3 regions of the Arthrobacter sp. NPDC090010 genome follow, and region 1 is predicted to be linked to each of the others. Evidence: riboswitches for the same ligand, from Rfam matches in the RefSeq annotation. Region 1 holds a riboswitch; each other region holds the start of a gene.

Region 1 (10,274 bases):
TGTCCCAGCTGGCTGCCGCAGGCTTCTCGGTCGCCTACACGGCCATTCTGACCGCGGTGATCGGCTTCGCGATCCACAAGACCCTGGGCTTCCGGGTCTCCGAGGAGCAGGAGGAGATCGGGGTGGACCTTTCGCTGCACGCCGAGTCCGCCTACGAGTTCGGCCTGGCAGGTCACGGCGGAACCTTCCAGCCGCAGGGATCTCTGGAGGCCATTTCAGCGGCCCTGGATCGCCGTGCCGCGGATTTCCAGAAGGCTGCCACGGGGCAGACCTCGGGCAAGGACCGTAAGGAGAGTGTGGACGCATGAAACTCATCACCGCGATCGTCCGGCCCGAGAAGCTGGAGAGCATTCGAGAAGGTCTGGAAGCCTACGGAGTCCAGGGGCTCACGGTCAGTGCGGCCAACGGCTACGGCCGGCAGCGCGGCTACACCGAGGTCTACCGTGGGGCCGAGTACAACGTGAATCTGCTGCCGAAGCTGAGGGTCGAGGTCCTGGCCACCGACGACACCGCGGACGACATCCTGGACGTCATCATCGCCAGTTCGAACACCGGCCGGGCCGGGGACGGCAAGGTGTGGACCGTGGATGTCCACGAAGCGGTCCGGGTCCGGACGGGGGAGCGGGGAGCAGCGGCCATCTGAGACTGCCAGGCCACCGCACCCCACGACGACGGCGGGTCACCCTGAAGAGGGTGACCCGCCGTCGTCGTATGCTCAGCCCGTCGGCTGAACTCGCGCATTCCGTGCGAGCCCGCGCATAGGGGACGCGGGCTCGCACGGAATGCGCGAGTTTGCGGGGCGGGGGTCAGGATTCGGTGGACGGTCCCTGCGAGCCGGCGGGGTAGTCCTCCAGAGGAACCCGTCCGTGGGCCCACGCCGAGAGGACCGGATCCACGATCCGCCAGCAGTCCTCGGCCACGTCGGAGCGGACGGACAGCAGAGGGTCGCCATGCAGTACGCCGTCCAGGACTTCGCCGTAGGGCAGGAGTCCGGAAGAGTGCAGCTCGGTGGTCAGCTCCACCCGGGACAGGGAGAAGACGTTGCCGGCGCTGGTCACGTCCAGCCCCATGCTCAGTGTCTCGGGGCCGAACCCGATGCGCAGCTCATCCGCCTCATCGGTGCCGGAGAAACCGGCCGGAAGGTGTGCGAGCGGTTTGAACCGGATCACCGCCTCCTTCCGTTTGCTCCCCAGGGCCTTTCCGCTGCGGAGGATGAACGGGACACCGGCCCAGCGGGCATTGTTGATCTCCATGCGAACCTCGGCGAACGTCTCCGTCTCGCGCTCAGGATCGACGCCTTCCTCGGCCACGTAGTCGGGTACCTTGCGTTCCGCTATCTTGCCCGCCGTGTAGCGCGCACGCCGGGTGTTCTTGCGGAACGGTGTTGCCACCTTGCTGGCGCGCAACACGGTCGCGATGCCGTCCCTCAGATCACGCTCGCTCAGGGTGGCCGGTGGTTCCATCGCCATGAGTGCCATGATCTGGAGCAGATGGCTCTGGATCATGTCGCGGAGCGCTCCGGCCCGGTCGTAGTACCCGGCCCGTCCTTCCAAGGCGAGATCCTCGTCGAAGACGATCTCCACCTCTGCCACGTTGTCGCGGTTCCACAGCGGCTCCAGGAACCGATTGGCGAAGCGCATCCCGAGAATGTTCAGCACGGTCGACTTGCCGAGGAAATGGTCCACGCGGTGGATGTGGTCCTCGGGTGCCAGCCTGCGCAGCGTGCCGTTGAGCTCGCGGGCGCTCGCCGCATTGGACCCGAACGGCTTCTCCAGCACGAGCCGGGTGCCGAAGGGGACGTCCTCGGGGGATAACGCCTCGCAGGCCAGCAGGCTGATCCTCGGAGGCAACGCGAAGAAGACCGCCACCGGGCCTTCCAGTTCAGCCAGCAGCGAAGCGAAGGCGCCCGGAGCCGTCACATCCACCTGGCGGTAGGACGAAGTCGCGGTGACTTCCTTCCACAGGGATTTGGCCTCGTCGCCGGCGTCGATGGGCAGGGCTTTGGCGAGCCGGCGCTGCCATTTGCTAGGGGTCCACGATTCGGCTCCCGCCCCGATCAGGCTCAGTTCAGGGGCCCGTCCGGCGGTGACCAGTGAGGCGAGCCCTGGGAGGAGCAATCGCCCGGTGAGATCGCCGGATGCTCCGAGAATGAGAAGGGTCTTGATGTCCTTGGCCCGGGAACGCCGGGCGTGTCTGATGCTGGTCACTATGCCAGCATGCCATCACGTCACCCTGACTTGGTACCCTTGAAAGCTGAAAGTCCGTGCCCCCTGGCACGGGGCCCGTGCCGGGATCACCCGGCTCCGGGTTGCAGTCCTGGTACCTCATTGCGAAAGAAGTGCGCGGCGCGTGTTCAATTCACTCTCTGACCGGCTGACAGCGACGTTCAAGAACCTCCGCGGCAAGGGCCGCTTGAGCGAGGCCGACGTCGATGCCACCGTACGCGAGATCCGTCGCGCCCTGCTCGACGCCGACGTCGCCGTCCCCGTCGTGCGCGAGTTCGCCTCCCGCATCAAGGAGCGCGCCCTCGGTTCAGAGGTGTCCGGCGCTCTGAACCCGAGCCAGCAGGTCGTGAAGATCGTCAACGAGGAGCTTGTGACGATCCTGGGTGGCGAGACCCGCAGGCTGCGTCTGGCGAAGAATCCGCCCACCGTCATCATGCTCGCGGGCCTCCAGGGCGCCGGTAAGACCACCCTGGCCGGCAAGCTCTCCAAGTGGCTCAAGGGTCAGGGACACAGCCCGCTGCTGGTGGCCTGTGACCTTCAGCGTCCCAACGCCGTCACCCAGCTGCAGGTGGTCGGCCAGCGCGCCGGAGTTCCGGTGTTCGCACCGCACCCGGGCACCACGAGCGAGTTCGATGTCCCCAGCGGCGATCCGGTGGCTGTCGCCGAGGCCGGTGTCGCCGAGGCGCGCCAGAAGCTGCATGACATCGTGATCGTCGACACCGCCGGCCGCCTCGGTGTGGACGCCGAGATGATGGACCAGGCCCGCCGGATCCGTGACGCCATCACGCCGGACGAGGTCCTCTTCGTCATCGACGCGATGATCGGCCAGGACGCCGTCAACACGGCGAACGCCTTCCATGAAGGTGTCGATTTCACCGGCGTCGTGCTCTCCAAGCTCGACGGCGACGCCCGCGGCGGCGCCGCGCTGTCCGTGGCCTCCGTGACGGGCAAGCCCGTCATGTTCGCCTCCACCGGCGAGGGCGTGGATGACTTCGAGCTCTTCCACCCGGACCGCATGGCCTCCCGCATCCTCGACATGGGCGACATCCTCTCCCTGATCGAGCAGGCCGAACAGAACTGGGACAAGGATGAAGCGGCCCGGATGGCGAAGAAGTTCGCCGACCAGGAGGACTTCACCTTCGAGGACTTCCTCGCCCAGATGCAGCAGATCCGCAAGATGGGATCGATGAAGAAGATGCTCATGATGATGCCTGGCGCGCAGAACATGCGTCAGCAGCTGGAGCAGTTCGATGAGCGCGAGATCGACCGGGTCGAGGCCATGGTCCGCTCCATGACCCCGCACGAGCGCGTGGCTCCCAAGATCATCAACGGCTCGCGGCGTGCACGCATCGCCAGGGGTTCCGGTGTTCACGTCTCCGAGGTCAACGGTCTGCTGGAGCGTTTCGGTCAGGCCCAGAAGATGATGAAGAAGATGGCCCAGGGCGGAATGCCGGGGATGCCCGGAATGTCCGCGGGCGCCGGTGGCGGCACCGCGCGCAAGGCGGCGAAGAAGAACGCCGGCAAGAAGAAGGTGCGTTCCGGCAACCCTGCCAAGGCGGCTCAGGAGCTGCGTGAGGCGGAGGAACGCCGCGCCAACCGGACCCCTTCGGGTGCCGCCTTCGGCCAGCAGGCACAGGACTTCGACCCGTCGAACATGGAACTGCCCAAGGGCTTCGAGAAGTTCCTGGGCAAATAAGGGCCCGTGTCCTCCTACTCTCCCGCCTCCCGCTCCCGGGTGGTCCTGGTCCCCGGACGTGATGCGTCCGGGGCCTCGGCGTGGCCGCGTCAGCATGGCCTGGCGTTGGACTTCGACGCCCTGTTCCTGAGGCAGGACCCGGAGAAACCGCTGGACGCGGAGACTCTGATCGAGACGCTGGGTGGCGTGCCGGCCGCCGTCGTCGCTCATGGTGAAGGTTCGACGGCGGCCGTGAACGCCGCCGTCGAGCGCCCTCTGCTGGTGAGCGCCCTCGTGCTCTGCGAGCCGTGGCTGCCGGAGCTCACGGCGCGAAATCCCGGGGAGCAAGGCGACGGGATCATCCCCGGTGTGCCGATGCTCGTGGTCTCGGGAGGCTGGGAACCCGCGTATGAACGGATCGCCCGGCTCCTGGCGGAATCCGGTGCGGAGCATGTGGTGGTCCCCGGTGGGCACCGGCCACAGGACTCGCCTGAGGGAGCCGACGCGATCAAGGCATTCCTGCGCAGACACCTCTGAAGGCGCAACGCGGGGTCACTTAGGGCCCGATTTTCCCTTGGGATCGGGCCCTGAGTGACCCCGCGTTGCGGGGACTCAGGTCTTCGGCACCCCGACCGGGATCGACTCGATGTACACCTTGCCGCCCTGATCCAGGAACTCCTGGCTCTTGGCGGCCATCCCGGCCAGCGCCTCCTGAACTTCGGCCTGCTGGGCTTCGCGGGATCCATAGGCGTCACGGATGTCCTGTGAGATGCGCATGGAGCAGAACTTGGGCCCGCACATCGAGCAGAAGTGCGCCGTCTTGGCCGGTTCCGCGGGCAACGTCTCATCGTGGAATGCTTCTGCGGTCTCCGGGTCCAGGGACAGCGAGAACTGGTCTCGCCAGCGGAACTCGAAGCGGGCCTTCGAGAGAGCATCGTCTCGTTCGTGGGCTCCAGGATGCCCCTTCGCCAGATCCGCAGAGTGCGCCGCGATCTTGTAGGTGATCACGCCGGTCTTCACATCGTCCCGATTCGGCAGGCCCAGGTGTTCCTTCGGCGTGACGTAGCAGAGCATGGCCGTGCCGTAGCGGGCGATCTCCGTGGCACCGATGGCCGAGGTGATGTGGTCGTAACCCGGGGCGATGTCGGTGACCAGCGGTCCCAAAGTGTAGAAGGGGGCGCCGTCGCAGAGTTCCTGCTGCCGTTCCACGTTCTCCCGCACCAGGTGGAACGGGATGTGACCCGGTCCTTCCACCATGACCTGCACGTCGTACTCCCACGCCCTCTTGGTCAGCTCCGCCAGCGTGTCCAACTCGGCGAACTGCGCGGCGTCGTTGGCATCCGCTGTGGAACCGGGCCGCAGTCCGTCGCCCAGGGAGAACGCGACGTCGTACCTTGCGAAGATCTCGCACAGCTCATCGAAGTGGGTGTACAGGAAGTTCTCCCGGTGATGAGCCAGGCACCAGCCGGCCATGATGGACCCGCCGCGCGAGACGATGCCGGTGACCCGGTCCGCCGTGAGCGGAACATAGCGCAGCAGCACGCCGGCATGGATGGTCATGTAGTCGACGCCTTGCTCGCACTGCTCGATCACCGTGTCTCGGAAGACCTCCCAGCTCAGCTTGTCCGCCTCACCGTTGACCTTCTCCAGGGCCTGATAGATGGGAACCGTGCCGATGGGGACGGGAGAGTTGCGGAGGATCCATTCACGGGTGGTGTGGATGTCGTCGCCGGTGGAGAGGTCCATGACGGTGTCCGCGCCCCACAGGGTCGCCCAATGCAGCTTGTCCACTTCTTCCGCGATGGAACTGGTGACGGCGGAGTTGCCGATGTTGGCGTTGACCTTCACCAGGAAGGCTTTGCCGATGATCATCGGCTCGGACTCGGGGTGATTGATATTGGCCGGGATGATCGCGCGGCCCGCAGCGACCTCGGAGAGCACGAGCTCCACGGGGCAGTTTTCGCGCAGCGCCACGAAGCGCATCTCGGGCGTCACGATCCCCGCCCGGGCGTAGTGCATCTGGGTCACACGCCGTCCGTTCTTGGCCACGAGCGGTGCTCTGCGCTCGCCCAGCCACTCCTGCGAGGAGGCTCCGCGCCGGACGGCCGAGCGGCCGTCGTCGAGCAGATTGCGTTCGCGGCCCTGATAGGTCTCCACGTCCTCGCGGTCCCGGATCCACTCCGCCCGCAGAGGCGGCAGGCCGCGCTCGGGCTCGCTGCCGGGGCCGACCGTCCGGTAGACCCGCAGGGGAGCGTTGGCCCGGCCGCCGGGCGAATCCTCCAGGTGGATGTTCGTCACCGGGACACGGATGCCGTGTTCCCCATCGAGGAATTCCAGACTGTGGGCAGGGGATTGCTGCAGTGATTTCATCGATACTCACTTCCTTCGCCGGCATTACCCGGTCAGGTTCTACGGTCCGGACAGCATCAGTCCGATCTCAGCCCCTTGCCGGGACACCCGTGTGGTCTCGAACACGGTAACACGAGGCCGCTACGCTTGCTCCATGGCTGAAATGCGACCACGCCCGGTCATCGAATTCACGGGTCCTGTGCTGCTTGGACCGGACGATGAGGCCTTGGGCCTTTGGTCTGTCGGAGGCCGCCTGACCTTCCGGATGCCATCCGTCGAGCCGGATCTGCGAGTGGACGGCTGGGTTCTCCCGGGGCTGGTGGACGCCCACTGCCATATCGGGCTGACCGAGGGCGGAGCCGCGGATGAGGTGCTGACCGTGGAACAAGCGCGCCGGGATCTGGCTGCCGGGACCCTCTTGGTGCGTGACGCAGGATCGCCGGCGGACACGCGGTGGCTTGATGGTCGTGCGGATGCGCCCCGGATCATCCGAGCGGCGCGGCACGTGGCGGCGTCGCGTCGTTATCTGCGGGGTCTGGCGCTGGAAGTGGACGACGCCGGGCTCGTCGAGGCCGTGCGCGAGCAGGCGAGGCTGTCGGTCGCGGCGGACCCTCGGGGCTGGGTGAAGCTGGTGGGGGACTGGATCGACCGCTCCGCCGGGGATCTCAAGCCGTCCTTCCCCGCGGAACTCCTCGCCGAGGCTGTCGCGGCGGCTCATGACGAAGGAGCCAGGGTGACCGCGCACTGTTTCGGTGAGGAAATCCTGGACGATGTCATCGCGGCCGGAATCGACTGCATCGAACACGCCACCGGCTTGCAGGAGGAACATCTGCCGCAGCTGGTCGAGCGGGGCATCCCCATCGTTCCCACGTTGATCAACATCGCGACCTTCCCGGACATCGCGGCCCGGGGGGAGGCGAAGTTCCCACGGTATGCCGCACACATGAGGGCACTGTGGGAACGACGCTATGAGAATGTGGCCCGCGCCCATGCCGCGGGGGTCCGGATCTTCGCGGGCACCGACGCCGGCACCGTGATCGCTCATGGACGCCTGGCCGATGAGGTGAACGAGCTGCACAGGGCGGGCCTGACCACGCAATCGGCGGTCGATTCCGCCTGCTGGGCCGCACGGAGCTGGCTGGGGGCCTCCGGCCTGGATGAAGGCGCTCCGGCCGATGTGGTGGTCTACGCCCAGGACCCAAGGAAGAATCTGACGGTCCTCGCGACTCCACAGCAGGTCTTCCGGGAAGGTGTCCCATACAGGACCCTCGCGGAATGAATTGAAGTGCGGAATAAATTGAAGCTTCAAGTAATTGAGAAGAGTATGAACGCTTCAGCCGCACACTCTCAGGACCTTCTGCCCGCCGATCTTTCCATGGGTACGGTCATGCTCAAGGTCTCCGACATGAAACTCATGAGCGACTATTACCAGCGGGCGCTCGGCCTTGAGGTCATCGCCGAACGGGACGGAGGGCTGGCCCTCGGCCGCGGCGGGAACACCTTGGTGCATCTTGCTCCGGCGGCCGGTCTGCAACTGCCCGGCCGGGGTGAGGCGGGTTTGTATCACACCGCCCTCCTGTTCGAGGATCGCGCCGGCCTGGCGGCGACCCTCGCCACCGCGGCCTCCTACGACCCGAAGCTCTTTCAGGGCAGCGCAGACCACCTGGTCAGCCAGGCCTTCTACTTCGGCGATCCGGAAGGCAATGGCATCGAACTCTACTTCGACCGTCCCCGCGGCGAGTGGTCCTGGAACGCGGGTGACGTCGTGATGGATTCCTTGCCTTTGGACCCCAATGGTTTCCTGCAGCAGCACCTCGCGGAGGAGGCCTTGACCGGACAGCGGCAGGCCGCCGCCGATGTCGGGCATGTCCATCTGCAGGTGGGCGACGTCGCCACCGCCTCCGACTTCTACGTCGGCACGCTGGGCTTCGAACGGACCGCGGCCATCGGCGCCTCGGCGCTCTTCGTCTCGGCCGGCGGATATCACCATCACATGGCCATGAACGTCTGGAACAGTCGTGGCGCCGGTCCTCGCAAGGACACGCTCGGTCTCGGCGAGGTACTGATCCGTGTCCCCGGAGGGGACGACGTCGCGGCGCTCGCCGACCGTCTGCGGGTCGCCGGGGTGACGCATCACCACACCGGCGCGGAACTGCGCTTCGAAGACCCGTGGCGCAACAGCCTCCGGGTCGCGGTGGGATAGCCTGAAGTCGGACGGACCGCCGTTCCCAGGAGAACTGAATACCCTGCGCCTGCCCTTGTTCCGCATATCGACTTTCCGAGGATGACATGAGCCAGTCGAACGCTTTCGTAGAGGTTTTCGTTGCCAACCACCCCCAGGCGCTGAAACGGGCGGGTGAGCTGTCCTCCGGGGCTGCAGCCGCTCCCGAGGCCTTGCGCATCGACGGGGTCAGTGATTTCGAGGTGGAGCAGCTCTGCGCGCTGGCGGCACAGGCCGTGCACAGCGCGGGGGAGCAGGAGCTCGAGATGGCCGATATCGCGGTCGATGAACTCTATGCCTTCCCTGCGACGGCCCTGAGGGTGCTCGAGGAGCTTCCGAAGTACCACGAGGAGGGTGAGGACCCGGCTCTGGCCACTGTGGCCGGACGCTGGGCGGAGGATGAGGACGTGCCTTTCAGCACCGCTGAGGCGCAGCGTCATCTGCTGGCGCTCACCGCGCTCGCCGGAGCCGTCGATTCCGGTTCGCGTCAGCGGCTTTATCTCTGGTCCGCCTGAATTCCGCAGTCCGCGGGTCCATTAGGACGGTTTGCCGGGATCTGGCATAATGATCGGGTACCTGATCTGCGCGGCCCCTCTTCCCGCGCATGCATCATGTTCTCGGAACCCTTCAGTATGGCCCGCCCCACGGGAGCAGAACAAGGGGTTCAACCCCGTTTCAGAAACAGGAGTGACCACAACAGTGGCCGTTAAGATTCGCCTCAAGCGCTTCGGCAAGATGCGCGCACCGTACTACCGTATCGTCGTTGCGGATTCCCGCACCCGCCGCGATGGCCGTGCCATCGAGGAGATCGGCAAGTACCACCCCACCGAGCAGCCCTCGTACATCGAGGTCGACTCCGAGCGTGCTCAGTACTGGCTTTCCGTCGGCGCTCAGCCGACCGAGCAGGTTCTGAACCTCCTCAAGATCACCGGTGACTGGCAGAAGTTCAAGGGTCTCCCGGGCGCCGAGGGCACCCTGAAGACCAAGGAAGACAAGGCTGCGTTCGTGGCTCCGTCCACCGACTCCGTCGTGCTGCCCGAGGCCATCACCCCCAAGGCCAAGAAGGCTGAGGAGGCTTCCGAGGAAGCCGCCGAGACCACCGAGGCTGAGTAATTGCTTCCCGAGGTTCTTGAGCATCTGGTCCGCGGCATCGTGGACAGCCCTGAGGACGTCACCGTGGCCGCCCGCAACGGCCGTCGCGGTGAAAGCCTCGAGGTTCGTGTGAGCGACGACGACCTGGGCCGTGTCATCGGCCGTCAGGGTCGTACCGCCCGCGCGCTCCGCACGGTGATGGGAGCCCTCTCCGAGGGCGGCCCGGTCCGCGTGGATGTCGTCGACGGCGAGCGTCGCCGCTAGAAGCGGCTTGAGACACTCAGGCTAGAACCTCAACGGCCCCTCCGCCCTCATGGTGGAGGGGCCGTTGCTTTGTGCGGTGACATCCGCGGCGTAACCGTGAATGTCACCGCCTCCTTTGACATTCAGGACATTGACAGGAGGACCATGGAGCTCCAGGTCGCACGTTTGGGCAGGCCGCACGGCATCCGCGGCGAGGTCACGGTGGAGGTCTTCACCGATGATCCGGAAGGCCGTTTCGTCCCCGGCGCCGAGTTCGCCACCAAACCCGAGGCGAACGGGCCGCTGATCGTGACCCGTGCCCGCTGGAACAAGGGCATCCTTCTGCTGGGCTTCGAATCGGTGGCGGATCGCAACCGGGCCGAGGAACTCCGGGGCACCTATCTGTTCGTGGAGAGCGACGAACTCGAGGATGAGGGCTCTGACGACGGCTGGTACGAGCACGAACTGC
Region 2 (10,274 bases), on a different contig from region 1:
TCTCGGCCACGAGCCGCACCTCGCGCGCACCCGGCACGAACACCAGTGCGTCGATGTCCCGGCCCGCGGCCCGGGCGGCACGGTGTTCCGTTGCGGCGACGTCCGCGACATGGTCGAGGAAGCCCCGGGTCACCCCGCGTTCGTCCAGACGCTGAACCGGTGTAGGGGCCCACGCGAGTTCCAGAGGATGCAGAGCGGACGGACAGTCCACCACGGGCACAGGGCCGTCGTCTCCACCGAGCAGGGTGGCGAAACGCGCAGCGTCCAAGGTGGCGGACATGGCAACCACCAGCAGATCATCACGGAGCTGGCGTAGTTCGCCGAGCATGGCGAAGAGCAGGTCACTGTCCAGCGCGCGTTCGTGAACCTCGTCGAGGATCACGGCATCCACCCCTGCGAGTTCCGGGTCCGCCAGCATCCGGCGCAGCAGGATGCCCGGCGTCACGAACTCCACCACCGCATCCCGGCTCAGGCGGCGTTCACCCCGGACCGTGAACCCGGCCTTGTCCCCGAGCGGGGAACCGTCCAGGCTCGCCAGGCGTCCGGCCGCGGCCCGTGCCGCCACTCGTCGGGGCTGGGTGACGACGACGCGCGGCCGCCCGCCCGGGTTCCGCACTGCGGCGAGTTCGGCGACCAGCGGGGGAACCAGAGTGGTCTTGCCGGTGCCCGGTGGGGCCTGTACGACGGCGGCGGAACCGGCGTCGAGCACGTCCCGCAACTGCGGCAAGGCGACGGCGAACGGCAAACCGGCACCGATCACCTCAAGATCGAACATCCTCACCCCTTAAACATCTCCCGCGAGAAGTCAGTTAAGCCGAGAAGTCAGTTAAGCACAGTCCGGCGTCCTCGCACTGTGCTTAACTGACTTCTCGCGGAGAGAGAGGCGGGAGTCCGGAACTACGACGACGGCGCGGGCCCGGGATCCGCCGGCGGGACCTGCGAGATCCGGACCACCCAGGCGCCGGGGCTGCTGACGGTAGCGGTCAGGCTCCGGGACGACTGGACAGTGAGAGTGCTGCGCATTCCGTCACCCACGACCCCGCAGTCCATACTTGCGCCGGAGCCATCCGAGAGCTTCACGGTTCCAATGCCTTTGCCGCGACACTGGAAATCGATGGCCAGGTACCCCGTACCCGTGGAGAACGGGCCCAGCGTGGCCCCGCCCGGGCTCGCGGAACGCCCTAACGCCAGCTCCTTCTCCGCGGGTGCAGACTGCCCCAGCGTGAGCTCGGAGGACGGCGCCGTGGTCTCCTGTCCCGGCACGACCCCGGGCACGGCGCTCGACGCACTACTCGTCTCCGGAGCGGCCGTCGCACCCCCGGTGCAGGCACTCAAGGCCAGGACCGCCAGGCCCAGAGCCATCAGCATTGGCGCGCAAGCCGCCGTCGTCCGCAAACCGTTCGTCTCTTTCACCCGCGCCTCCCCAAGCCGGATCCCGCTGCCCGGGACGTGAGGCGAAGATATCCGAGGCGCAAACGCCCGGTCAATGCCCCCGAAGGGGACGGCAGGACGCCGGGTCAGTCCTCGAAGTACTCGATCCGGGCGCCGATGGAGTTCAGCCGCTCGGCCAGGTCCTCGTAACCGCGCTCGATCACATAGATGTTGCGCAGGGTGGACGTGCCGCGAGCCGCCAGCATCGCCAGGAGGATGCACGCGGCGGGACGCAGGGCCGGCGGGCAGCCGATCTCCGCGGCACGCCACTTGGTGGGCCCGTTGACGTAGAGCCGGTGCGGATCCAGGAGCTGGATGTTGGCGCCGAGCCGGTTGAGCTCGGTCAAGTAGATGGCACGGTTCTCATAGACCCAGTCGTGGATCATGGTCTGACCCTCGGCATTGGCCGCGATGACCGCGAAGAACGGCAGATTGTCGATGTTCATGCCGGGGAACGGCATGGGGTGGATCTTGTCCACCGAGGCGTGCAGGGTGCTCGGCTTGGTGGTGACATCCACCAGTCGGGTGTGGCCGTTTCGGGCCGTGTACTCGCCGGAGATCTCCAGCTCCTGCCCCATGTGCTGCAGGAAGGCCAGCTCGATCTCCATGAACTCCATGGGCACGCGGCGCACGGTGACCTCGGAGTTCGTCACGATGCCCGCGGTGATGAGGCTCATCGCCTCGATGGGGTCCTCGGACGGGTAGTACTCGATGTCCACGTTGATGTGGCTGAGTCCCGTAATGCGCAAGGTGGTGGTTCCGATGCCGTCGATGCTCACACCGAGCATCTGCAGGTAGAAGCAGAGGTCCTGCACCATGTAGTTGGGGCTGGCGTTGCGGATCACGGTGGTGCCGGTGCGGTGCGCAGCGGCCATGATGGCGTTCTCCGTGACCGTGTCGCCGCGCTCGGTGAGAACGAAGCTGCGGTCCTTGCTGTCCGCCTCGGGGGCCTGAACCGTGTAGAAACCGGACTTGGCCTCCACTTCGAGCCCGAACTGACGCAGCGCCTGCATGTGCGGTTCGACGGTGCGGGTGCCCAGGTCACAACCGCCGGCGTACGGGAGCTGGTACTCGTCGCGCTCGTTCAGGAGCGGGCCGAGGAGCATGATGACACTGCGCGTGCGGCGTGCGGCATCGACGTCCATGGCGTCCAGGTCCAGCGACTCGGGGCGGCGGATGCGCAGATCGTTCTCGTTCAGCCACGTGCACTCGACGCCGATGCTCGCCAGAACCTCGACGATCCTGTTGACCTCCTCGATGCGCGCCAGACGGCGCAGCGTGGTGGTGCCGCGGTTGATGAGGCTGGCGAGCAGGAGCGCGACGCCGGCGTTCTTGCTGCTGTTGACGTCGACGGCGCCGCTGAGCTTGTGACCGCCCTCCACCTTCAGATGGGTCACGCGAGGCCGCGCGGGGGTGACGAGAGTGGCTTCGAAAAGATCCTCGAGCCGCCGGATCATGCGCAGGCTCAGGTTCTGCTTGCCGGTCTCCATGCGGGCCACGGCGCTCTGGCTGGTTCCCAGCTCCTCCGCCAGCTTGCCCTGCGTCCAGCCTTTGTCGCTCCGGGCGTCGCGGAGCCAGGAGGCCAGATGATCCATCGTCTCAGTCATGCGCACGAATATATCAGATGTGAGCTACTTTCCCGCAAGCACCGCCGAACGGGCGGCATTTTTGGGATACCCAAGTCGATTCGTGCGATATTTTTCGGTTTTCGCGTCACGATCCCGAGCCTCGCCCCACGGTGGCCCTGCCGAACTCAATAGACGACATTCCACGCGCCCACGACGATGGACACCCCCACCGACGCCACGGCCACGACAAGCGCACCCACCAGCACCCAAAGGTCGTCACGGGAGAGCCTGGACGGACGCGCCCAGCTACGCGGTCCCGCCCCGAACCCCCGCGCCTCCATGGTCACGGCCAGCCGCGAAGCCCTGCGGATGGACTGCACCAGCAGACCGAAACTCTGTCCCAGCTTCGCCCCCGCCGCGGAGAAGACGTTTCCTCCCGAACCCACGCCGCGAGCGCGCCGGGCCATGCCGAGGGTCTGCCATTCCTCCACCATGAGTCCCACCAGACGCAGGGCCGCGAGCGTGCCGAGCACGAAGCGATGCGGCAATCGAGCCAGCTGAGCCAGGGAATCGGCCAGCTCGGTCGGCTCGGTGCACGCCATCATGATCACCGCGGGCAAGGCGATCGCCAGCCCGCGCAAAGCGAAACCGACGCCCAGAAGCAGCGAGTGCTCCCCCACGCTCCAGATCGCGAACTGGAACAGGAGCGGACCCTTGTCCGGCGCAAGCAGGGCGGTGCTCCAGCCGCCCAGCAGCGCCGCACCGATCAGAGGCCACGCCCGCAACCACAACCGTCGCAGCGAAAGCCCCGCCAAAGGCAGCACCAGCACTTCACACACGACGGCGATCCCCGCCGAGAGCCAGTCGATGGACCAGATCAGGGCAAGGGTGATGATCACCAGCGCACCGAGTTTGGACAGCGGATTGACTCGTCCGAGGAACGGCTGAGCCCTCCGCGCGGCGGCGTAAGGGTCGACATCGGCCACGGGAAGGACCGGAAGAGCGCTCATGCGTCCCCTCCCGACATCCGGCCACTGGCCGGAACCGCGGCCGCAGGGCCCTCCGTCGCGTGGCCGGCACCACCGAGCACCAGCTCCGTGGCCCCGAGTGCCCGGGTGAAGTCGGCGTCGTGCGTGACGGAAAGCAACCCGACGCCGTCGGCGAGCAACTCCAGCAGCAAAGAGCCGAGTTCCGCCCAGGTGTTGGCGTCCTGACCGAACGTCGGTTCGTCCAGCACCAACAGCCTCGGATGAGCGGCCAGCACGGTCGCGACCGACAGCCGTCGCTTCTCTCCGCCGGAGAGCGTATAAGGATTGGCCTCCACCAGGGATTCCAGCCGCAGACGCTGCAGCAGCTCGTCCACTCGATCCTCACCTCGGCCCAGCTGACGCGGTCCGAAGCGCAGTTCGTCCAGGACGGTTCCGGTCACGAATTGATGTTCCGGTTCCTGGAAGACGGTGCCGATCCTCGTGATCAGTTCCTTCGCCTTCCAGCGGTGCGGCTCGGGGTGCCGGGGTTCGGATCCTCCCGCGGTCATCAAGAGTTCAGAGGCGACGACGGCGCCCCGCACCGGCGGCAGCAGGCCCGCCAGGGTGAGGGCCAGGGTCGACTTCCCGGCGCCGTTGGGGCCGGTGACCGAGAGTGCGTGTCCGGCTTTCAGCTTCAGGCCGACGTCGCTCAGGACAGGTTCCGTGGCCTTCGCGCCGAGTCCCCGGCGAGCGCGGACGGCACGGCTCACGGCGAGTTCGCGCGCCCGGAGGAGCACTGCGCCGCCGGATCCGCGGGAACCCGTTTCCCGGGTCGGACCGCTCAGCACGGGCACCCGACCCGGAATCCAGACGCCCTGCGCGGCCAGGGCCTCGCCCTGCGCGTCCAGCACCGCCCCGGGCGCACCGGACGCAAGCACGCCGGACGGCCCGGAACCGTCGGCCCCCAGCACCACCACGCGGTCCACGGCGTCCTTCCAGACGTCCACCCGGTGCTCCACCACCACCAGCGTCGCCCCCGAGCCGGCGACAGCACGGATCACGGCATCACGGACCTCCAGCACGCCGTCCGGGTCCAGATTCGCGGTGGGCTCGTCCAGCAGTACCAGGCCCGGCCGCATGGCCAGCACCCCGGCCAGAGCCAGACGCTGCTTCTGACCACCCGACAGCGCATGCGTCGGGTGATCCAGCGGCAAGTGCCCCAGCCCGACGTCGTCGAGCGCTCTGCGGACCCGGCCCCAGATCTCGGAGGGCGGCACGGCCAGATTCTCGGCGCCGAAGGCGACATCGTCGCCCACCCGGCCGAGCACCACCTGAGTCTCGGGGTCCTGCTGCACCAGCCCGGCCCGGCCGCGTGCCGCGCGAGGGGACGCGCCGTCGATCAGCAGAGTGCCGCTCTCGTCGGCTCCGTCATCCTCGGTGGAGCCGAGCACACCCGCCAGGGCATGCAGCAGCGTCGACTTGCCGGCCCCGGACGGACCGAGCAACAGGACCTTTTCGCCCGGTTCGAGGTCGAGGTCGAGGCCGGCGACGGCGGCGCGGTCACGCCCGCCGTGCCGCCAGCCCCAGCCCCGGGCGGTGACCCGGGCCGGATGGACCGAGGTGGAGGCCATGGCTCAGCCGAAGACCGGTTCGGACCCGGCCCGGCGGGACGCGAAAGCCGACAGTGCACCGGTCTTCGCCAGGCCTCGGGTGGCCAGCCACCCGAGCAGCCCACCGATCACGGCGCCGGAAATCACACAGAACAGGAGGTACACGGCCTGGGATCCGCCGTCCCAGGTGATGTTCCAGCCCCAGGGAAGGAAGTTGTCATTGATGGCGCATCCGAGACCCGCCACCGCGCCCGAGAACAGGGCCACCGGGAGGTTGAACTTCCGGTACAGGAAGATCGCCAGGACGATCTCCGCGCCCAGGCCCTGGATGGCTCCGGAGGCCACTACCGTCAGGCCGTACTGTGAACCCATCACGAGTTCCGAGCAGGCCGCGATGACCTCCACCAGCAGAGCGGCGCCCGGCTTGCGGATGATGAGGCCGGCGAGGACGCCCGGCAGCAGCCAGCCTCCGACGTAGAGCCCGGAGAGGGGCGGGAACGCGGTGGTCAGCGGGCTGATCAGATTGGCACCCTGATCCCAGGCCCAGAAGATCACACCGCCGGCGACGGCGATCAGTGCCGCCACCACGATGTCCACCACGCGCCAGCTGCGGCGCGTCGCGATTGTCTGTGTGGTCATGTCATCCTCCTGGGATTGCAGGAGGGGAGGTGCCGGATGGCACGTTCTGAGATGCTCGACTCCCTATCGCCGGTACTAACCGGATCAGGTTCGAGGGTCTGCGGTTGATCCGCACTCTCAGCGCCCACGCACCTCTCGGTGGCGGCGCTCCCCTGTCGTTTCTGGTGGACCACAGTTTATACCCGCCCGACGACGGTGTTGCGGTCCCGCTGTCACATTGGGAGCGTTGCCCCTAGGTGACGGCCGACCGACGCTGTTGCTCCCCCTGCCGAGCTCGCTGATTCCGGACCACGCCCCTGCCGAGCCCGCTAGTTAAGGGTCAAATCGCTCACACAACACGCGATCTCGCGCCGAACTAGCGAGATCGGCGGAACACAGCGCTGCATTAGACCGAGCCCGCTAGTCGGGGACTGCCCCTGGCTGAGCCCGCTAGACAGAACACCTCACCTCACGAACTCGCTAGTTATGGGTCAAACCGCTCACAAGATACGCGATCTCGCACCGAACTCGCGAGGTCGGCCGAACACGGTGCGTGGTTGACGTGGGCCCGGTCCACCGCCCGCGCCCAGGCCTCTGTTGCCCTCCTCACGAAACTTGGCCTCCTTCCGGACCGCTGGTTAGGCTCGCAGCCAAGTTCAGAACGAGCACGGGGAGTACGATGGCGCGCCGATCGCGAGCAGGATTGACCATGAAAAGCCTGGCGGGGGTCCTGGCCCTGAGCGCCTCGGCGACATTGCTGGGAGCCTGCGGCGCGCCGTCGTCCGCGACCTCGACGCCGAGCCCCAGCGCCCCGGCGAGCACTCCCGAGGCCCCGTCCGCAGCCCTGCTGGCCAAACTCGCCCCGCAGAATGCACGAACGCTGAGCAACCCTGCCAGTCCCAAAGCGACACTGGTCCTCTTCACCGACTACCAGTGCCCCTACTGCGCCAAGATGGATGCGCTCATGACCCGCGCCGTGAAGGAGTACGGCTCGCAGGTCAAGATCGTGGTGCGCAACTTCCCCCTGCCCATGCACCAGAACGCGCCGCTCGCCGCCAAAGCCGTGGAAGCCGCCGCGGAACAGGGCGCCCAGGCCCGGATGGCGGACGCCCTGTTCACGCACCAGTCGGAGTGGGCGAAGTCGGCTTCGGGCCAGGCGGAGGCCTTCACCTCCTACGCTCGCACTCTGGGCCTCGACATGGAACGTTTCACCAAGGACTTCACCTCGGCCGCGGTCGCGCAGCGGGTCCAGCGGGATCTCGACGACGCCACGGAGCTCGGCCTCCGCGGAACGCCGACCCTGGTGCTCGACGGGAGGCTCCTCGAAGTCGACTCCAGCAGCTACGACACGTTGAAGCTCCCCCTGGATTCCGTCCTCAAAAGCTGACGACCGCGGCTTCAGGGTCGCCCGATCAGTCCCCCAGCAAGGGCCTGCACCTGCCTCGATCGTGCTCTGTGGCACTAGTCTGTTACTCAGAAGGGACGGGCCGCAGACGTGACGGAATACACGAGTTGGCACAGCGAGCGAACCGGGACGCTGATGTGGCGGGTGCAAGCATCCGCCACTCAGCAGAGCGTCCTTCCAGATGGCGTCATGGACATCATGTGGTTCCAGAACCGCCTGGTGTTCGCCGGACCTGGCACGCGTGCCATGACCGTCTCCACATCACCCGGTGAGGTTACCGTCGGGCTCCGGCTTCCTCCGGGCGTGGCCCACACCCTGCTCCAGGTGTCCGCGCAAGAACTGGTTGACCTGAACGTCGATCTTCAGGCCGTGACCCCGCACGCGGCGGCTCTGGAACGCCGATTCGACGGCGATCCCGGCAAGCTATTGGAGCAAGTCCTGGCAGAGTTATGGCGACGGGCGGAACCTGACCACGGGCTCCTCTCGCTTGCAGCTTCGCTCGATCATTCAGCACACCAGGGGAAGCGTTTGGCAGAGATAGCCTGCGCCCACAACATGTCCGAACGGTCATTGCGCCGGATCCATGACCGCCTTTTCGGCTACGGCCCGAATAGTCTTCTGCAGATCCACCGCTTTCAGAAGGCCCTCCAACTCGTCCAGGATGGCTTGGCACTGGGAGACGCGGCTGCTTCCGCCGGGTATTTCGACCAGGCTCACTTCACGCGAGACGCGAAGAAACTGTCCGGACGAACGCCTGCGCGGCTCGCAGCCGGTCTTTGACCACGCAGTCCGTGGCTGCACCGCAGACGCGTTCTGGCCGATTCGTCCAATCATGAGTCCTCCGGACGAACCATGCTCGAAGCATGAGCATTGATATTGACCGCGCCCACGCTTTCATGACATCCCACGCACGACTGCTGGATCGCCACCGTTTTGACCTCGCCCTGAACATCGGAGAGGCGGAGCGGTCGAGGAACGGCATCATCAACAGCCTCGAAGCGTATCGAAACAGCGACGGCGGCTTCGGCTGGGGACTGGAGCCCGACCTCCGGGCGCCGGAAAGCCAGCCAGGCGGAGCACAGCATGCTTGGGAGGCCATCGCTGATACCGGCATCGCCGCACCCGAGACGTCCGGCCCCTTGTTGGAATGGCTTGAGAAGGTCGCGCTCCCGGACGGCGGTCTCCCTTTCGCCCTGCCGATTGAAGATCCGACCGCATGCGCACCTTTCTGGGTCCAGGCCGATTCGGGCAAGTCGTCGCTGCAGATCACCGCAGGCATCACCACCCACGCTCTCCGCTCGGCCCGGGTCGATGAATCGATCCTGTCGCATCCGTGGTTGAAGGGCTCGGTGGCATACTGCTTCAACGCGATCGCCGCCATCACCGAGGCACCGTTCGCGTACGTTCTGTCTGCGGCCCTCCAATTCCTGGACGCCGCCTCCGACACCCATCCACAAGCGCAAGCCCTGCTGACCGAGCTGTTCCGCTTCGTACCTCACACGGGTGCCCTTCCCGTGCTCGGCGGTGCTGACGGCGAAAGTCTCCATCTCCTGGACTATGCTCCGGAACCGGGCCGCCCGATCCGTGCGCTGCTCGGACCCGATGCGGTGGAGGCGGACCTCGATCGCGCCCAGTCGGCACAGGACGCCGACGGCGGCTGGTCTGCCGACTTCCCGAGCTACTCCGACGCTGCGGCCATGGAATGGCGTGGCTACCTCACGATACGTACGGCCTCATTGTTGAAGCTCAATGGGCGCTAGCCGAGGAAGCCCGAGACCGTCCGGAAGCGGTCTTTTCAGCAAGGTCCGTGGGGAAACGACTGGACCTGGCGAGCCGAACCCCTCCGGGGCGGCGAGCCGATGCATGGCACATGAGCGGTGAACGTCCACGGTATTTTGAGCCAGCGTTCAGACTCCGGTCGTAGCGTGGACATCGTCTCCAGAGAGAGATGTGCGAGTGAGTGAATCATGGCCCCGGCGTTGCCATACCGTGCCGGGGCCATACTCATGCCCGAGGCCGCATGGGCAAGGCCAGGGATTCACGGCTCGAAGCGGACCACGTTCCATTCGAGGATGCGCGGCTCCGCGAACCCCTCAGTGACGAAGGGGTCGTCAGCGATGAATCTCTCGGCGTCGTCCCGCGTGGAGAAAACTCCCATCGACCCGGCCGCCGGATCAGGCGTCAGGAACGGGCCCAGGGCGATCAGTCCGCCGCCGGCCGCACGGAATTCCCGGTAATAGGACTGATGCCGCGGAAACACCTCCATGAGCCGGGCCCGGTCGACGCCGTCACGCAGGGAGTACAACACCACGAATTCCATGCCCGGATCGTATCAACGGGCCATCTGCACGCACCCACCAGCACCCGGAGCCAGGCGCCCACCCTCTGCGACCCCGCCTCCCCTGCCAGGTGAGTTCGTGGGTTTCGGCTGAGTTCGTGGGAAAGACCCACGAACTCAGCCGAAACCCACGAGCTCGGCCGAAACCCAGCTCCCGTCCCGGCCCGCCACGAACTCGGCCGTTGGGACGGGCGTGCTCACGCCGAGCCACACTGTGACTTCGTTCACTTCACTCAATGCAAGATTGCACTGCGTGCACTGGCTGCCGTAGCATTTTTTCCATGGACTCCAGCACGGCTCTCGACGCGACACCCCGCGGCACGGGAGCACCCGCGG
Region 3 (10,274 bases), on a different contig from region 1:
CAGTCGGGCTGGACTCTCGATCCGCCCACTCTAGGCACAAGGGCTGTTTATACCCTCGAACCCGGAGACGCGATCGTTTTCTACGCAACCACGCCGCATGGTGGAGCGGTCAATACAGGGAATAGCTGGAGAGTTAGTATCGAAACCAGGTTCCAGGCGTTCTCCGACCCGATCTGTGATAATGCGCTTCAGCCCTATGACGGTTCAACTTGGAAGGAAACACTATCGCCAAGAGCTTACGCCGAAGCCTCATGGATCACCCGGCATCCCGAGGTCGTCCAGTTTGATCGTGTTTGGGAAGATTGGCGCGCCTTGGAGGCGCTAAAGCTGGGCGCTCAGGGTGACCCCGAAGCCGTTCAAGCCCTGATCAACGCCCAGCTACACTCAAATCCATCGGTCAGGGCGAGAGCCAGCCAGATTCTCGAAGAGCAATCATGGGCGTAACGGGCAGCCTCGACATACTCAGGGACGCCGACTATCGGCGCCTCCTTCTCATAGTTGCATCAACGACCCTCGGCGAGTTCCTACTCGAATCAATTGTGTATGCATGGATCATCGCCTCAACCAACGCTGACGGAATTCGTCCAGTGCTGATCGGGCTTTACGTCCTCCTGTCGACTCTGCCACGAATTGTTGCTGGCGTCCTGGTGGGAGTTGTCGCCGACAACTCTGGGGCCAAGCGTTCCATAGTAGTCGCGAACTGCGGTCGCGCTTCGGCTGCCCTGGTACTTGGAATTGGGATAATTCCCGCCTACGATAGGGTGGCTGCTGGCGCCGCAGTTCTTCTTATTTTGGTTACTGTATGTTCGACGCTCAATCAGCTATTCCTAGCAGCACGAGCCAAGTACGTCCAACAGATTATCGCTCCGCCATTACGACCAGCTGCCGCTAGCACCTCGATGACAGTCCTCACCGCGCTATCCATCGGTTCGGCCGCCGCTGGGCCCTCCGTTTTTGTCCAAGTGGGGCTGGTCCCGAGCCTCGCCTTGATAATGGCAATGTTTGCGATCGGAGCCTTATTAAGTCTATCAATCCGGTCCACCGGACCGGACATGACGACAAACCCGTCGAGACAGAGAAAAGTCAATTTTTTCCGAGCTCTCATTACCGGCTGGCGAGTGTGTTGGGAAGTTTCGGCCTTACGGGCGGTGCTTCTTGGCGCCGTGTTTTACGGGATCCCAATGGGAATCAACAATGTTGCCCTAATTCTGCTCTGGGTGGAGACCAAAGGCGGAACAATCTCACAGTATGGACTCGCTTCGGCCCTTTTTGGCTTGGGTGCACTTTGCGGATCTCTTCTCGCTCCGAAACTAATTGTCAGGTGGCGCATGGTGCGGATTTATGTCTTCAGCCTTTCGATGCTAGGCGTTTCATATGTTGCTCTGGCCATTACCCCCGACTTGATCGCTTCATTCGCTCTCATGGGTATTTCAGGCGGCATCTTCAGTATCTTCGCTGTCGTACAGTCACCAATGGTCCTGAACTCTGCACCTACTGAAATGACAGGTCGGATTGCCTCGACAACAAACTCTGCATCGGCGCTCAGCGCCCTCGTGTCATCAATGCTGGCATCCGCATTCTTCGCCATTCCGGGTTCGGGATCGGTCATCGTGCCGAGTGCTGTGGCACTCGGCGGACTATCCACGATCATCGGAGGGGCACTCCTCGCCTCCGGACATAGACGAGAGGCCGGACTCGATAAGAAAGTCTCTGCAGCATCGCCGGACAAATAGATAGCACAGCGTCGAGGACTGTCCCCTGGTCGGCTGAACACCGCCGACCGCTTGAACTTTGCGACCCGAGACAACACCTCAAAGACACGGCCGAGATGTTGCCGGCGAAACTAAGGATGCGACTGTCGGTGCGGTGACCGACTCGCCGATCACCTGAATGCACGTATCTGGCACGCGACTGCGGATCATTGGCGCTTTCTAAGCGGACGCCAGCATTCTGGACACCCATCGGACGGCCTGCATCACGGCCTCACGTGATGCCTCAGTGTGGTCGAGGACATCGAAGGCGTGTTGGCCATCGGGGAGGTCGATGATCTCCAGTGGTGCGTCCTGATGACGGGCGGCGTCCGCAAAGCGCTGAACACCGGGAGCGAATTGCGGGGACTCCCGCCCCACACGCGTCAAGAGCATCGGTGGAGAATCCGGCCCTCTGAGCGCCTGAACCGGGCGGAAACGCGGATCCACACCCCAGCTCTCGTCAGCGTCAAGTACCGGATAGCTCAGGGCCAGGCATTTCAGCCAGGGTGGGGTCGCGGACAGCCAATCGGCGGCCAGTAGCCCTCCTCCCGAGAAGAACCACAAGGCGACCCGTTCAGGGTCCACGCCGGGCAGAGCCCTGGCCTGCTCCACCGCCAGCGTCACGTCTGCGGCGGCAGCCGGGTAGTCACTCGGCGAGTGGAGCCCATGGGTGAACATGACGCTCGCGCAGCCGTGGTCGGCCAGGAGAGCCGCGTAGCCGGAGAAGAGCACCGAGTCCCGCATGTCCTTCCCGGGCGGGATCGGGCCTCCATGGACCAGGACGACCATCGGCGCCGGGCCGGACTCCAGAGATGGCCTATAGAAGTCGAGGTCCGCGCGCCTTTCCCGGACGACCTCCGGCACAGAGATTACGAATCTGGCATCATTCACGGCGCAGTCCCCTTCTCTTGCTGCTCTTTCTCTTGCTGCTTTTGGAGTTGGTCGATGGCCCATGCCGCCCAGTCCCGCACCGCCCGGTCGGCCCGTAATCCGTACTCAGCCGCGAGCTGCCCGTACCCTTCCGGACCTGCCGGTATCCGGTCAGCATGCCGGGCCCTGGCCCTGGCCAGGTCGATCATCTCGGCATCGACATGTTCGATGAGCCGCCGCAGAACGGTGATCGCATCGGATGGCTCAAGGGCCGTGAGCAGGAACAGCCGAAGAACCGGTTCGTTGCGGATTTTCGCTCTGCCGACAGGGTCATTCATGAGCCAGGCCCGAAGTTCGTCCCGGCCTGCTCCCGTAGCGGCATACGTCTTGCTTCCGCGAGCGCCTTCACCGACGACCTCGATCAGGCCACGATCGACCAGACCGGACAGCTCGGTGTAGATGGCCGGATGCCCGGCGCTCCACGCGTAGCGCCCGAGGCTTTCACCGAAGGTCTTCGACAAGGAGTAGCCCGATTGCGGCTCTACGGCGAGCAGACCGACAAGGGCGAAAGCAAGTGACATGACCATATTCTGACATGTCTGTTTTGACATGTCGATAGCATCATTGAATGCGCAGCAGAGCCGGAACCTTCAGTAGACCGGCTTCCCGGGCTCGACGTCCCGGACCCAGGCGAGGACACCGCCGTCGAGGTGACTGACCTTCGTATAACCTTCCCGGCGGGCGGCCGCCAGGACGTTGGCCGAGCGCGTCCCGCCTTTGCAGTGGAAGACGATCTCCCGCTCCCGCGGCAGCTCCGACCAGGCCTCCCCTGCCAGAATCCGGCCCTGCGGAATCAGCACGGCCCCCGGGATGGCGACGATGTCGTGTTCGCCCGTCTCACGGACATCGACCAGGAGGAAATCACGGCCTCCCGCGTCCCGGGCCGCAAGCATCGTGGCCAGCTGGGTGGCGGTCACCGCACCCGCGCTCTCCAGATCCTCCGCCGCCTCTTCTTCGGGAGCGACCCCGCAGAAGGCCGCGTAGTCGCTCAGCTCCGTGATCGGCTGAGCGTCCGGGTCCTTGAGCACGTTGATCTGCCGCCACGATCCGCCGAGCGCGTCGAAGAGCGCCACTCGCCCCAGCAAGGAGCGGCCGACGCCGGTCACCAGCTTGATCGCCTCGCTCACCATGAGCGAGCCGACGGCCGCGCAGAGCATGCCGAAGACTCCCCCCTCACCACAGCTCGGAACACTGCCCGCCGGCGGTGCTTCCGGATACAGATCGCGATAAGTGGGCCCGTACTGCTCCCAGAACACGCTGACCTGCCCGTCGAAGCGGAAGATCGAACCCCAGACATAGGGTTTGCCGGCAATCGCCGCCGCGTCGTTGACGAGATAGCGGGTCTCGAAGTTGTCCGCACCGTCGAGGATGAGATCGTACTGGCGGAACAGCTCGACGGCGTTGCTGTTGTCGAGGCGGACACGGTGCTGCACCACTGTCACCAGCGGGTTCAGCTCAGCGATGGCCTGGGCCGCCGATTCCGTCTTCGGAAGTCCGACCCGGTCCACGGTGTGCATGACCTGACGCTGCAGATTGCTCAGCTCCACGACGTCGTCGTCCACCACACCGAGCGTCCCCACTCCGGCTGCCGCCAGATAGAGGAGGGCGGGCGATCCGAGGCCTCCCGCGCCGATCACCAGAATGCGCGCGTTCTTGAGCCGGCGCTGTCCCACGGATCCGATCTCAGGGATGATGACATGCCGGGAGTATCGCTCCAGCTCTTCGCGGCTGAGCGCCTCCGCAGGCTCGACGAGAGGCGGCAGGGTGGTCCGGGAATCGGTCGCAGACATGCCTCCAATCTATGCCGCGTGCCTGGGAGCCGTCATGTTACCTGCGAGTAGACTGTCTTCACGCCGTTCGCCGAGGACGGCCACGAAAGCAAAGGACGGAATGTGACTGTGAGCGATGCACGCCCCGGCGCTCGCACGGCGCGCCTTCCCCGGGATGAGCGCCGGGCTCAGCTTCTGCAGGCTGCGCAGGAAGTGTTCGTCGCCAACGGCTATCACGGTGCCGCCATGGACGAGATCGCCGAGGCCGCCAGGGTCAGCAAGCCCGTGCTCTACCAGCACTTCCCCTCCAAACGCGAGCTCTTTCTCGCGCTCCTGGACAGCCATCTCGCCGTCCTGACGGAGATGCTCCTGACCGCCATCGACTCGACCACGGACAACAAGCTCCGGGTCCAGGCCGTCATGCGCGCCTATTTCGAGTTCATGGCGAGTGACGATCAGGCCCACCGCCTCGTGTTCGAGTCCGGCCTGACCAATGACCAGGATGTGAGCGAGCGGCTCGAGACACTCAACCGCACCTTCGCCGACGCCGTCGCCCGCGTGATCGCGGAGGACACCAAATTGCCGATGATCGAGGCACAGTTGCTCGGCCGTGGCCTCTCCGGGCTCGCGCAGGTCAGCGCCCGCTATTGGCTGGAGACCGACGGGCGGCTCGACCTCGACGTCGCCAGCGACCTCATCTACCGCCTCGCCTGGCGCGGTATCAGCCGCTTCCCCAAGGAAAGCTGAGACCGGCCGCCCAGTCCGGCCGCCGTTCTGTCCGTGCTCCTTCGGCCTGTCCGTACTGCTTCCGCCGAGCTCGCTAGTTCAGTGCGAACTCGCGCATCAATCTCGCGGGCTCGCACCGAACTAGCGAGCTCGGCCGGACAGGACCTCTGGCACCGGACATTTGAGACACGACATTTAGGGCAGAGCATTCAGGGCAGGACGTCTGGCATCAGGACACAGGCACGCGTTCTCCGTGTTCGCTCTCAGCCATGCGGAGGGTCGCGAAGGGGAAAGACCCCTTAGGCTTGGAAAAGCTTGTTGACGCTCCGGTCCGCCGGAGCCAGTGAACCGCCAGGAGGCGAACGTGGAAGTTAAGATCGGCATCCAGAACGTGGCCCGTGAGATCGTCTTCGAGTCCGACGAGGACGCAGAGACCGTGACCAAGGCCGTTTCCGAGGCGCTCGCCTCCGGCGGCGTGCTTTCCCTGAGCGACGTCAAGGGCCGCAGCGTGATCATTCCCGCCGCCGTCCTGGGCTACGTCGAGGTGGGTCCGGAAGAGCAGCGCCGCGTCGGCTTCGGCGCCCTCTAGGCCGCAGGCGACCATGCTGTCCTTGATCATCCCGCTCCTCGGAGTCGTGGCGCTCGGAGCGCTCGCCTGGGCCGTGAACCCCCGGCGCAGCGCCCTGGGCGCAGCCCTTCCCGCGGGCGCCGGGGTATTGATCGCGGCGATCTCCTGGATCGTGTTCATCGCCTTCGGTCTGGGATACCTCCCCGGCTGGACCTGGCTGCCGTGGATCGGCCCGCTCGTGCTCGGCACGGCGACGGCTTTCCTGGTCTCCTTGGTGTTCGGCGCCCGCCGCGCCGCCACGGACACCGCCGCTCTGACGGATATCCTCCGGGCCTGAGCACGGCAAGAAGCTCGGCCCCGCCCAGCATTGCGCTGAAACACAGCACACCGCTGAAACGACGAATTCCCGGTGAAGCCGCGTCTTGAAGACGCGGCTTCACCGGGAATTCGCTGTTTCGGCCCAGTTGACCGTTTCGGTCTAGAGGAACTCCGCCCGGCCGGCCATGCTCGACGAAGCCAGGGCATGCTCACGCTTGGGGATCCGCCCTGCTGTTGCCGCAAGACGGCCCGCGACGACGGCGTGCCGGAACGCCGTCGCCATCCGCACCGGGTCCTGGGCCCGGGTCACAGCAGTCGCCAGCAGGACGGCGTCGCACCCCAGCTCCATGGCCAGCGCAGCATCGGACGCCGTCCCGATCCCTGCATCCAGCACCACCGGCACGGACGCCCGAGAGACGATCACCTCGATGTTGTGCGGGTTCAGAATGCCGAGCCCGGTCCCGATGGGTGCACCGAGCGGCATGACCGCCACGGCGCCCAGCTGTTCCAGGCGCAGTGCGAGCACGGGATCGTCGTTGGTGTAGGCGAAGACCTTGAAGCCCTTGGCCACCAGCTGTTCGGTGGCTTCCACCAGTTCGACGGCGTCGGGCAGCAGGGTGTGCTCGTCGGCGATCACCTCCAGCTTGACCCAATCGGTCTCCAGGGCCTCACGCGCCAGTTCCGCGGTCAGCACCGCGTCACGCGCCGTGAAACAGCCTGCCGTATTGGGCAGCACCCTGATCCCCTGGTCGAGGAGGATTTGGAAGAGCGAACCGTTCTCTGCCGGACTGTACCGTCGCATGGCCACCGTGGTGAGCTCGGTGCCGGAGGCGAGCAGTGCCGCGCCCAGGCCGTCCAGACTCGGCGCCCCACCGGTGCCCATGATGAGGCGGGAGCCGAGCTCCACGCCGTCGATCAGCAGAGGATCGTCGTCATGCATTGTCCGGGTCATCTCAGCCTCCCTGCACCGCGGTCACGAGTTCGAGTTCATCCCCATCGGCCAGGGCGGTCCCCGACCAGAGGCTCCTCGGGATCACGGTGGCGTTGCGGGCCACCGCCATTCCCACCCGGCGGCCATCCGCGGCCTGGCCGTCCGGCAGGATCTCCCGCCCTGTCACCCGGGCCACCAGGGCAGCGACGGTGGCGTCGTCCCCCAGCGTGTGCCGTTCACCATTGACGGTGATGTTCATGCGCGTGCCTCCACTGTCTGTTGCGAAAGAGTTCCTGGGCTGAACCGGTCCGGCCGGAATGCCGCCCACCGGTCACCACCCGTACCGTCGAGAAGCTCAAGCACCGCACGGGCTGCCACCGGTGTCAGGAGCACCCCGTGGCGGAAGAAGCCCGTGGCGATCACCAGGCCGGGCAGGTCCTGCCCGTCGGGGCCCCGCACCCGCCCGAGCAACGGGGCGTTGTCCGGCGTGCCCGGTCTGGCCCGGGCCGTCACTTCCTCCAGTTCCAGTTCGGCCACCGCGGGAACCAGAAGCTGGGCATCCCGGAGCAACTGATGGACGCCGCCCGCGGATGCACCGCTTTGTCCGTCCTCCCTCTGGGTGGCCCCGATCACCACCGTCCCATCCTCGCGCGGCACCAGATAGACAGGCAGGCCCCGCACCGACCCCCGCACCGTTGACGTCAGGAAAGGCTTGAGCCGTTCGGGGACTCTGAGCCTGAGGATGTCGCCGTGCACGGGCCGTAAGGGAAGACGCACATCGGCCGGGAGCCCCCCGAGGTCCGCTGCGGCAAGCCCGTTCGCCACTACGACCTCACGGGCCCACACCGTACGCCCGGAGGAAAGTCTCACGCCCGAAGCCCGGCCGGCCGAGGCCTCCGCCCAGAGGACCTCCTCCGCGCGCTCGGTCATGAGCGTCCCGCCGTCGTCCGTGAAGCGCTCCAGCATGGCCGCATGCAAACGCCGCGGATCGACCTGGTGGTCGCCCGGGGTGAGGAAGGCGCACGAGAGCTGAGGCGCGAGCAGCGGTTCCAGGCGCCGAGCCTCGCGCACGGTGACGGGCTCGACGTCGAGCCCGTGGCCTCGCTGCACGGAGCACAGATCTGCGAGCGCCGTCCGGTCGGCGGCATCGAAACCGAGCACCAGGGTGGGCGTCTCGCGGTAACCGCCCAGGGCCCCGAAAGACCCGGCGAACTCAGGCCACAGACGGGAGGACTCCACCATCAGGCCGAGAAGGGCTTCCTCCTGGTAGTGGTATTCGCTCACGGGGGCGAGCATGCCCGCTGCGGCGAAGGTGGCCCCCTGGGCAGGCTCGGGGTCGATGAGCGCGACGGTGCGGCCGGAGGAAAGCGCCGTCCAGGCGATGCCGAGCCCCACGATCCCCGCACCGATCACGGCGACATCGACGACTGGCTCCTGCATGCTTCCGTGTCCTTCCCTACGCCGGTACGAACCGGATCAGGTGTGGCGGTCGGCGCTGAAGCCCTCTCAGCCGTGCGAATGTGACCATCCGGAACCGGCTCCCGCAGTACGGCATCAGTCTAGCCGCTAGCCTTGAACGCATGAGTTCCGCAGCAATTGCTACACCGTCCCTCGCCTCGGCCCGTCTCTACGTCTGCACCGATGGACGCCGGGAGCGCGGCGACTTCGCCGGGTTCGTGGATGCGGCGTACGCCGGAGGCGTGGACATCATCCAACTGCGGGACAAGAACATCGAAGCGGCCGAGGAACTGGACCTTCTCGCCGCCCTCCGCGAGGCCGCCCAGCGGCACGGGAAACTCTGGGCCGTCAACGACCGCGCGGACATCGCGTCGATTTCCGGTGCACCGGTGCTCCACGTCGGGCAGAAAGACCTCCCGCTTCCCGCCGCGCGTTCCTTGATGGGCGACGACGCCGTGCTGGGCCTCTCGACCCACTCCCCCGTGCAGGTCGATGATGCGCTCGCTGCCGCGGCACGTGCCGAGACGGACTACTTCTGCGTGGGTCCGCTCTGGGCCACCCCGACGAAGCCCGGCCGGGCCGGCGTCGGCCTCGAACTGGTCAGCCATGCCGCTCGGACCCAGACCACCGTGCCGTGGTTCGCGATCGGCGGCATCGACCACGGCAACGTGGCTCAGGTCGTCGAGGCGGGGGCCCGCCGCGTGGTCGTCGTCCGTGCGGTGACGGAAGCACAGGATCCTGCTGACGCTGCACAGCGTCTCCTGGCCGCCCTGCCCGAACTCTGAGCAAAACACTGCCCTGGCTGGGAACAACTGCCTGAAAAGCCGAAGACCCCCGCGATGAGGCGGGGGTCTTCGGCGTTCCAGAGGAGTTGAGGGTCACTGAACCTCGTACTTCATGCCTTCCGGTTTGCTCGGCATCGCACAGAGCACGATCAGGATGATCCCGCCGACGTAGGGAATCAACGCCAGGAAGAACATCGGGCCGGGGAAGCCCGCGTCGTGCAGACGGCGCCAGGCGATGGCGAGGTCCGGGACCAGGAGGGCCAGACCGATGATGGCACCGATGATGATCAGGATGAGTCCGAACACCATGCCGCCGGTGAAGACGACGTCCGAGCTGGAGCTCGAGGTGTAGCCGTAGCTGTCGGTGCGGCTCACTGCGGCCTGGCTGATGATGCCGCCGAACAGCAGGGCGTAGCCGATGCCGATCGGAATTCCGGCCACCACCGCGCGGAAGAGGAACCACCACCAGTACTCACTGCGCCCTGCGCGGCCCTTGAAGTTGGCGTAGTTACTGAAGGCCAGCTTGATCGCATCGACGAATCCGACGCTGGGGCGGGGCACGAACGGTGCGTAAAGACCGCCATAGGCCGGCTGACCGTAGGGGCTCTGCGGCTGCTGCTGATACCCGCCGGGCTGTTGGCCGTACCCGGGCTGCTGCGGGGCACCGAATTGCGGCGGCTGCGGCTGACCCTGCGGCGTGCCGTACTGCGGCGCCTGCGGCTGCTGTCCATAGGGAGGCTGCTGCGGAGGTTGCGGCTGCTGCCCGTAAGGTGGTTGTTGGGGCGGCTGCTGCCCCCCGTTGTTGTTCTGCCAATCAGGTTGTTGCGTCATGGTCGCTTTCTCCCGTCACCTGCGCATCTGTGTCCTGCTCTAAATCTAGACCTTCAGGCGGCTCCCCGCTATGGGGACAAGTCCCCATTGAGCTGGGTCAATAGCCGTATTTCATGCCTTCCGGACTGCTTTCCATGGCCAGCAGTGCGAGGAGGACGACTGAGCCGAACGGGGCCAGCGTCAGCAGTACGAACCAACCGCTGTAGC

Evidence for each region. Region 1 has a riboswitch for thiamine pyrophosphate ahead of thiC (phosphomethylpyrimidine synthase ThiC). Riboswitches for the same ligand answer to the same signal wherever they lie in the genome.
Region 2: linked by a shared signal. The riboswitch ahead of ACIPXZ_RS06020 (ECF transporter S component) and the one ahead of thiC (phosphomethylpyrimidine synthase ThiC) in region 1 are both predicted to bind thiamine pyrophosphate.
Region 3: linked by a shared signal. The riboswitch ahead of thiO (glycine oxidase ThiO) and the one ahead of thiC (phosphomethylpyrimidine synthase ThiC) in region 1 are both predicted to bind thiamine pyrophosphate.

What each region holds. Positions count from the first base shown of each region.
Region 1 is NZ_JBIVFT010000002.1:398,707-408,980, reverse strand. It holds gene ACIPXZ_RS04750 (ammonium transporter) at 1-308, shown strand, start outside; gene ACIPXZ_RS04745 (P-II family nitrogen regulator) at 305-643, shown strand; gene ACIPXZ_RS04740 (glucose-6-phosphate dehydrogenase) at 807-2,207, opposite strand; gene ffh (signal recognition particle protein) at 2,350-3,921, shown strand; gene ACIPXZ_RS04730 (alpha/beta fold hydrolase) at 3,928-4,437, shown strand; gene thiC (phosphomethylpyrimidine synthase ThiC) at 4,513-6,270, opposite strand; TPP riboswitch at 6,264-6,371, opposite strand; gene ACIPXZ_RS04720 (amidohydrolase family protein) at 6,404-7,528, shown strand; gene ACIPXZ_RS04715 (VOC family protein) at 7,574-8,452, shown strand; gene ACIPXZ_RS04710 (hypothetical protein) at 8,539-8,985, shown strand; gene rpsP (30S ribosomal protein S16) at 9,170-9,583, shown strand; gene ACIPXZ_RS04700 (RNA-binding protein) at 9,584-9,826, shown strand; gene rimM (ribosome maturation factor RimM) at 9,971-10,274, shown strand, end outside.
Region 2 is NZ_JBIVFT010000003.1:129,015-139,288, forward strand. It holds gene hrpB (ATP-dependent helicase HrpB) at 1-775, opposite strand, end outside; gene ACIPXZ_RS06000 (hypothetical protein) at 898-1,413, opposite strand; gene ACIPXZ_RS06005 (UDP-N-acetylglucosamine 1-carboxyvinyltransferase) at 1,518-3,038, opposite strand; gene ACIPXZ_RS06010 (energy-coupling factor transporter transmembrane component T family protein) at 3,185-4,009, opposite strand; gene ACIPXZ_RS06015 (ABC transporter ATP-binding protein) at 4,006-5,598, opposite strand; gene ACIPXZ_RS06020 (ECF transporter S component) at 5,602-6,216, opposite strand; TPP riboswitch at 6,260-6,380, opposite strand; gene ACIPXZ_RS06025 (DsbA family protein) at 6,905-7,582, shown strand; gene ACIPXZ_RS06030 (helix-turn-helix domain-containing protein) at 7,736-8,380, shown strand; gene ACIPXZ_RS06035 (hypothetical protein) at 8,464-9,360, shown strand; gene ACIPXZ_RS06040 (YciI family protein) at 9,639-9,920, opposite strand; gene ACIPXZ_RS06045 (TetR family transcriptional regulator) at 10,220-10,274, shown strand, end outside.
Region 3 is NZ_JBIVFT010000001.1:380,995-391,268, reverse strand. It holds gene ACIPXZ_RS01880 (phytanoyl-CoA dioxygenase family protein) at 1-444, shown strand, start outside; gene ACIPXZ_RS01875 (MFS transporter) at 435-1,733, shown strand; gene ACIPXZ_RS01870 (alpha/beta hydrolase) at 1,932-2,642, opposite strand; gene ACIPXZ_RS01865 (PadR family transcriptional regulator) at 2,639-3,232, opposite strand; gene moeB (molybdopterin-synthase adenylyltransferase MoeB) at 3,272-4,471, opposite strand; gene ACIPXZ_RS01855 (TetR/AcrR family transcriptional regulator) at 4,574-5,197, shown strand; gene ACIPXZ_RS01850 (DUF3107 domain-containing protein) at 5,541-5,765, shown strand; gene ACIPXZ_RS01845 (hypothetical protein) at 5,779-6,081, shown strand; gene ACIPXZ_RS01840 (thiazole synthase) at 6,223-7,014, opposite strand; gene thiS (sulfur carrier protein ThiS) at 7,016-7,252, opposite strand; gene thiO (glycine oxidase ThiO) at 7,249-8,433, opposite strand; TPP riboswitch at 8,430-8,548, opposite strand; gene thiE (thiamine phosphate synthase) at 8,574-9,236, shown strand; gene ACIPXZ_RS01820 (DUF805 domain-containing protein) at 9,330-10,067, opposite strand; gene ACIPXZ_RS01815 (DUF805 domain-containing protein) at 10,165-10,274, opposite strand, start outside.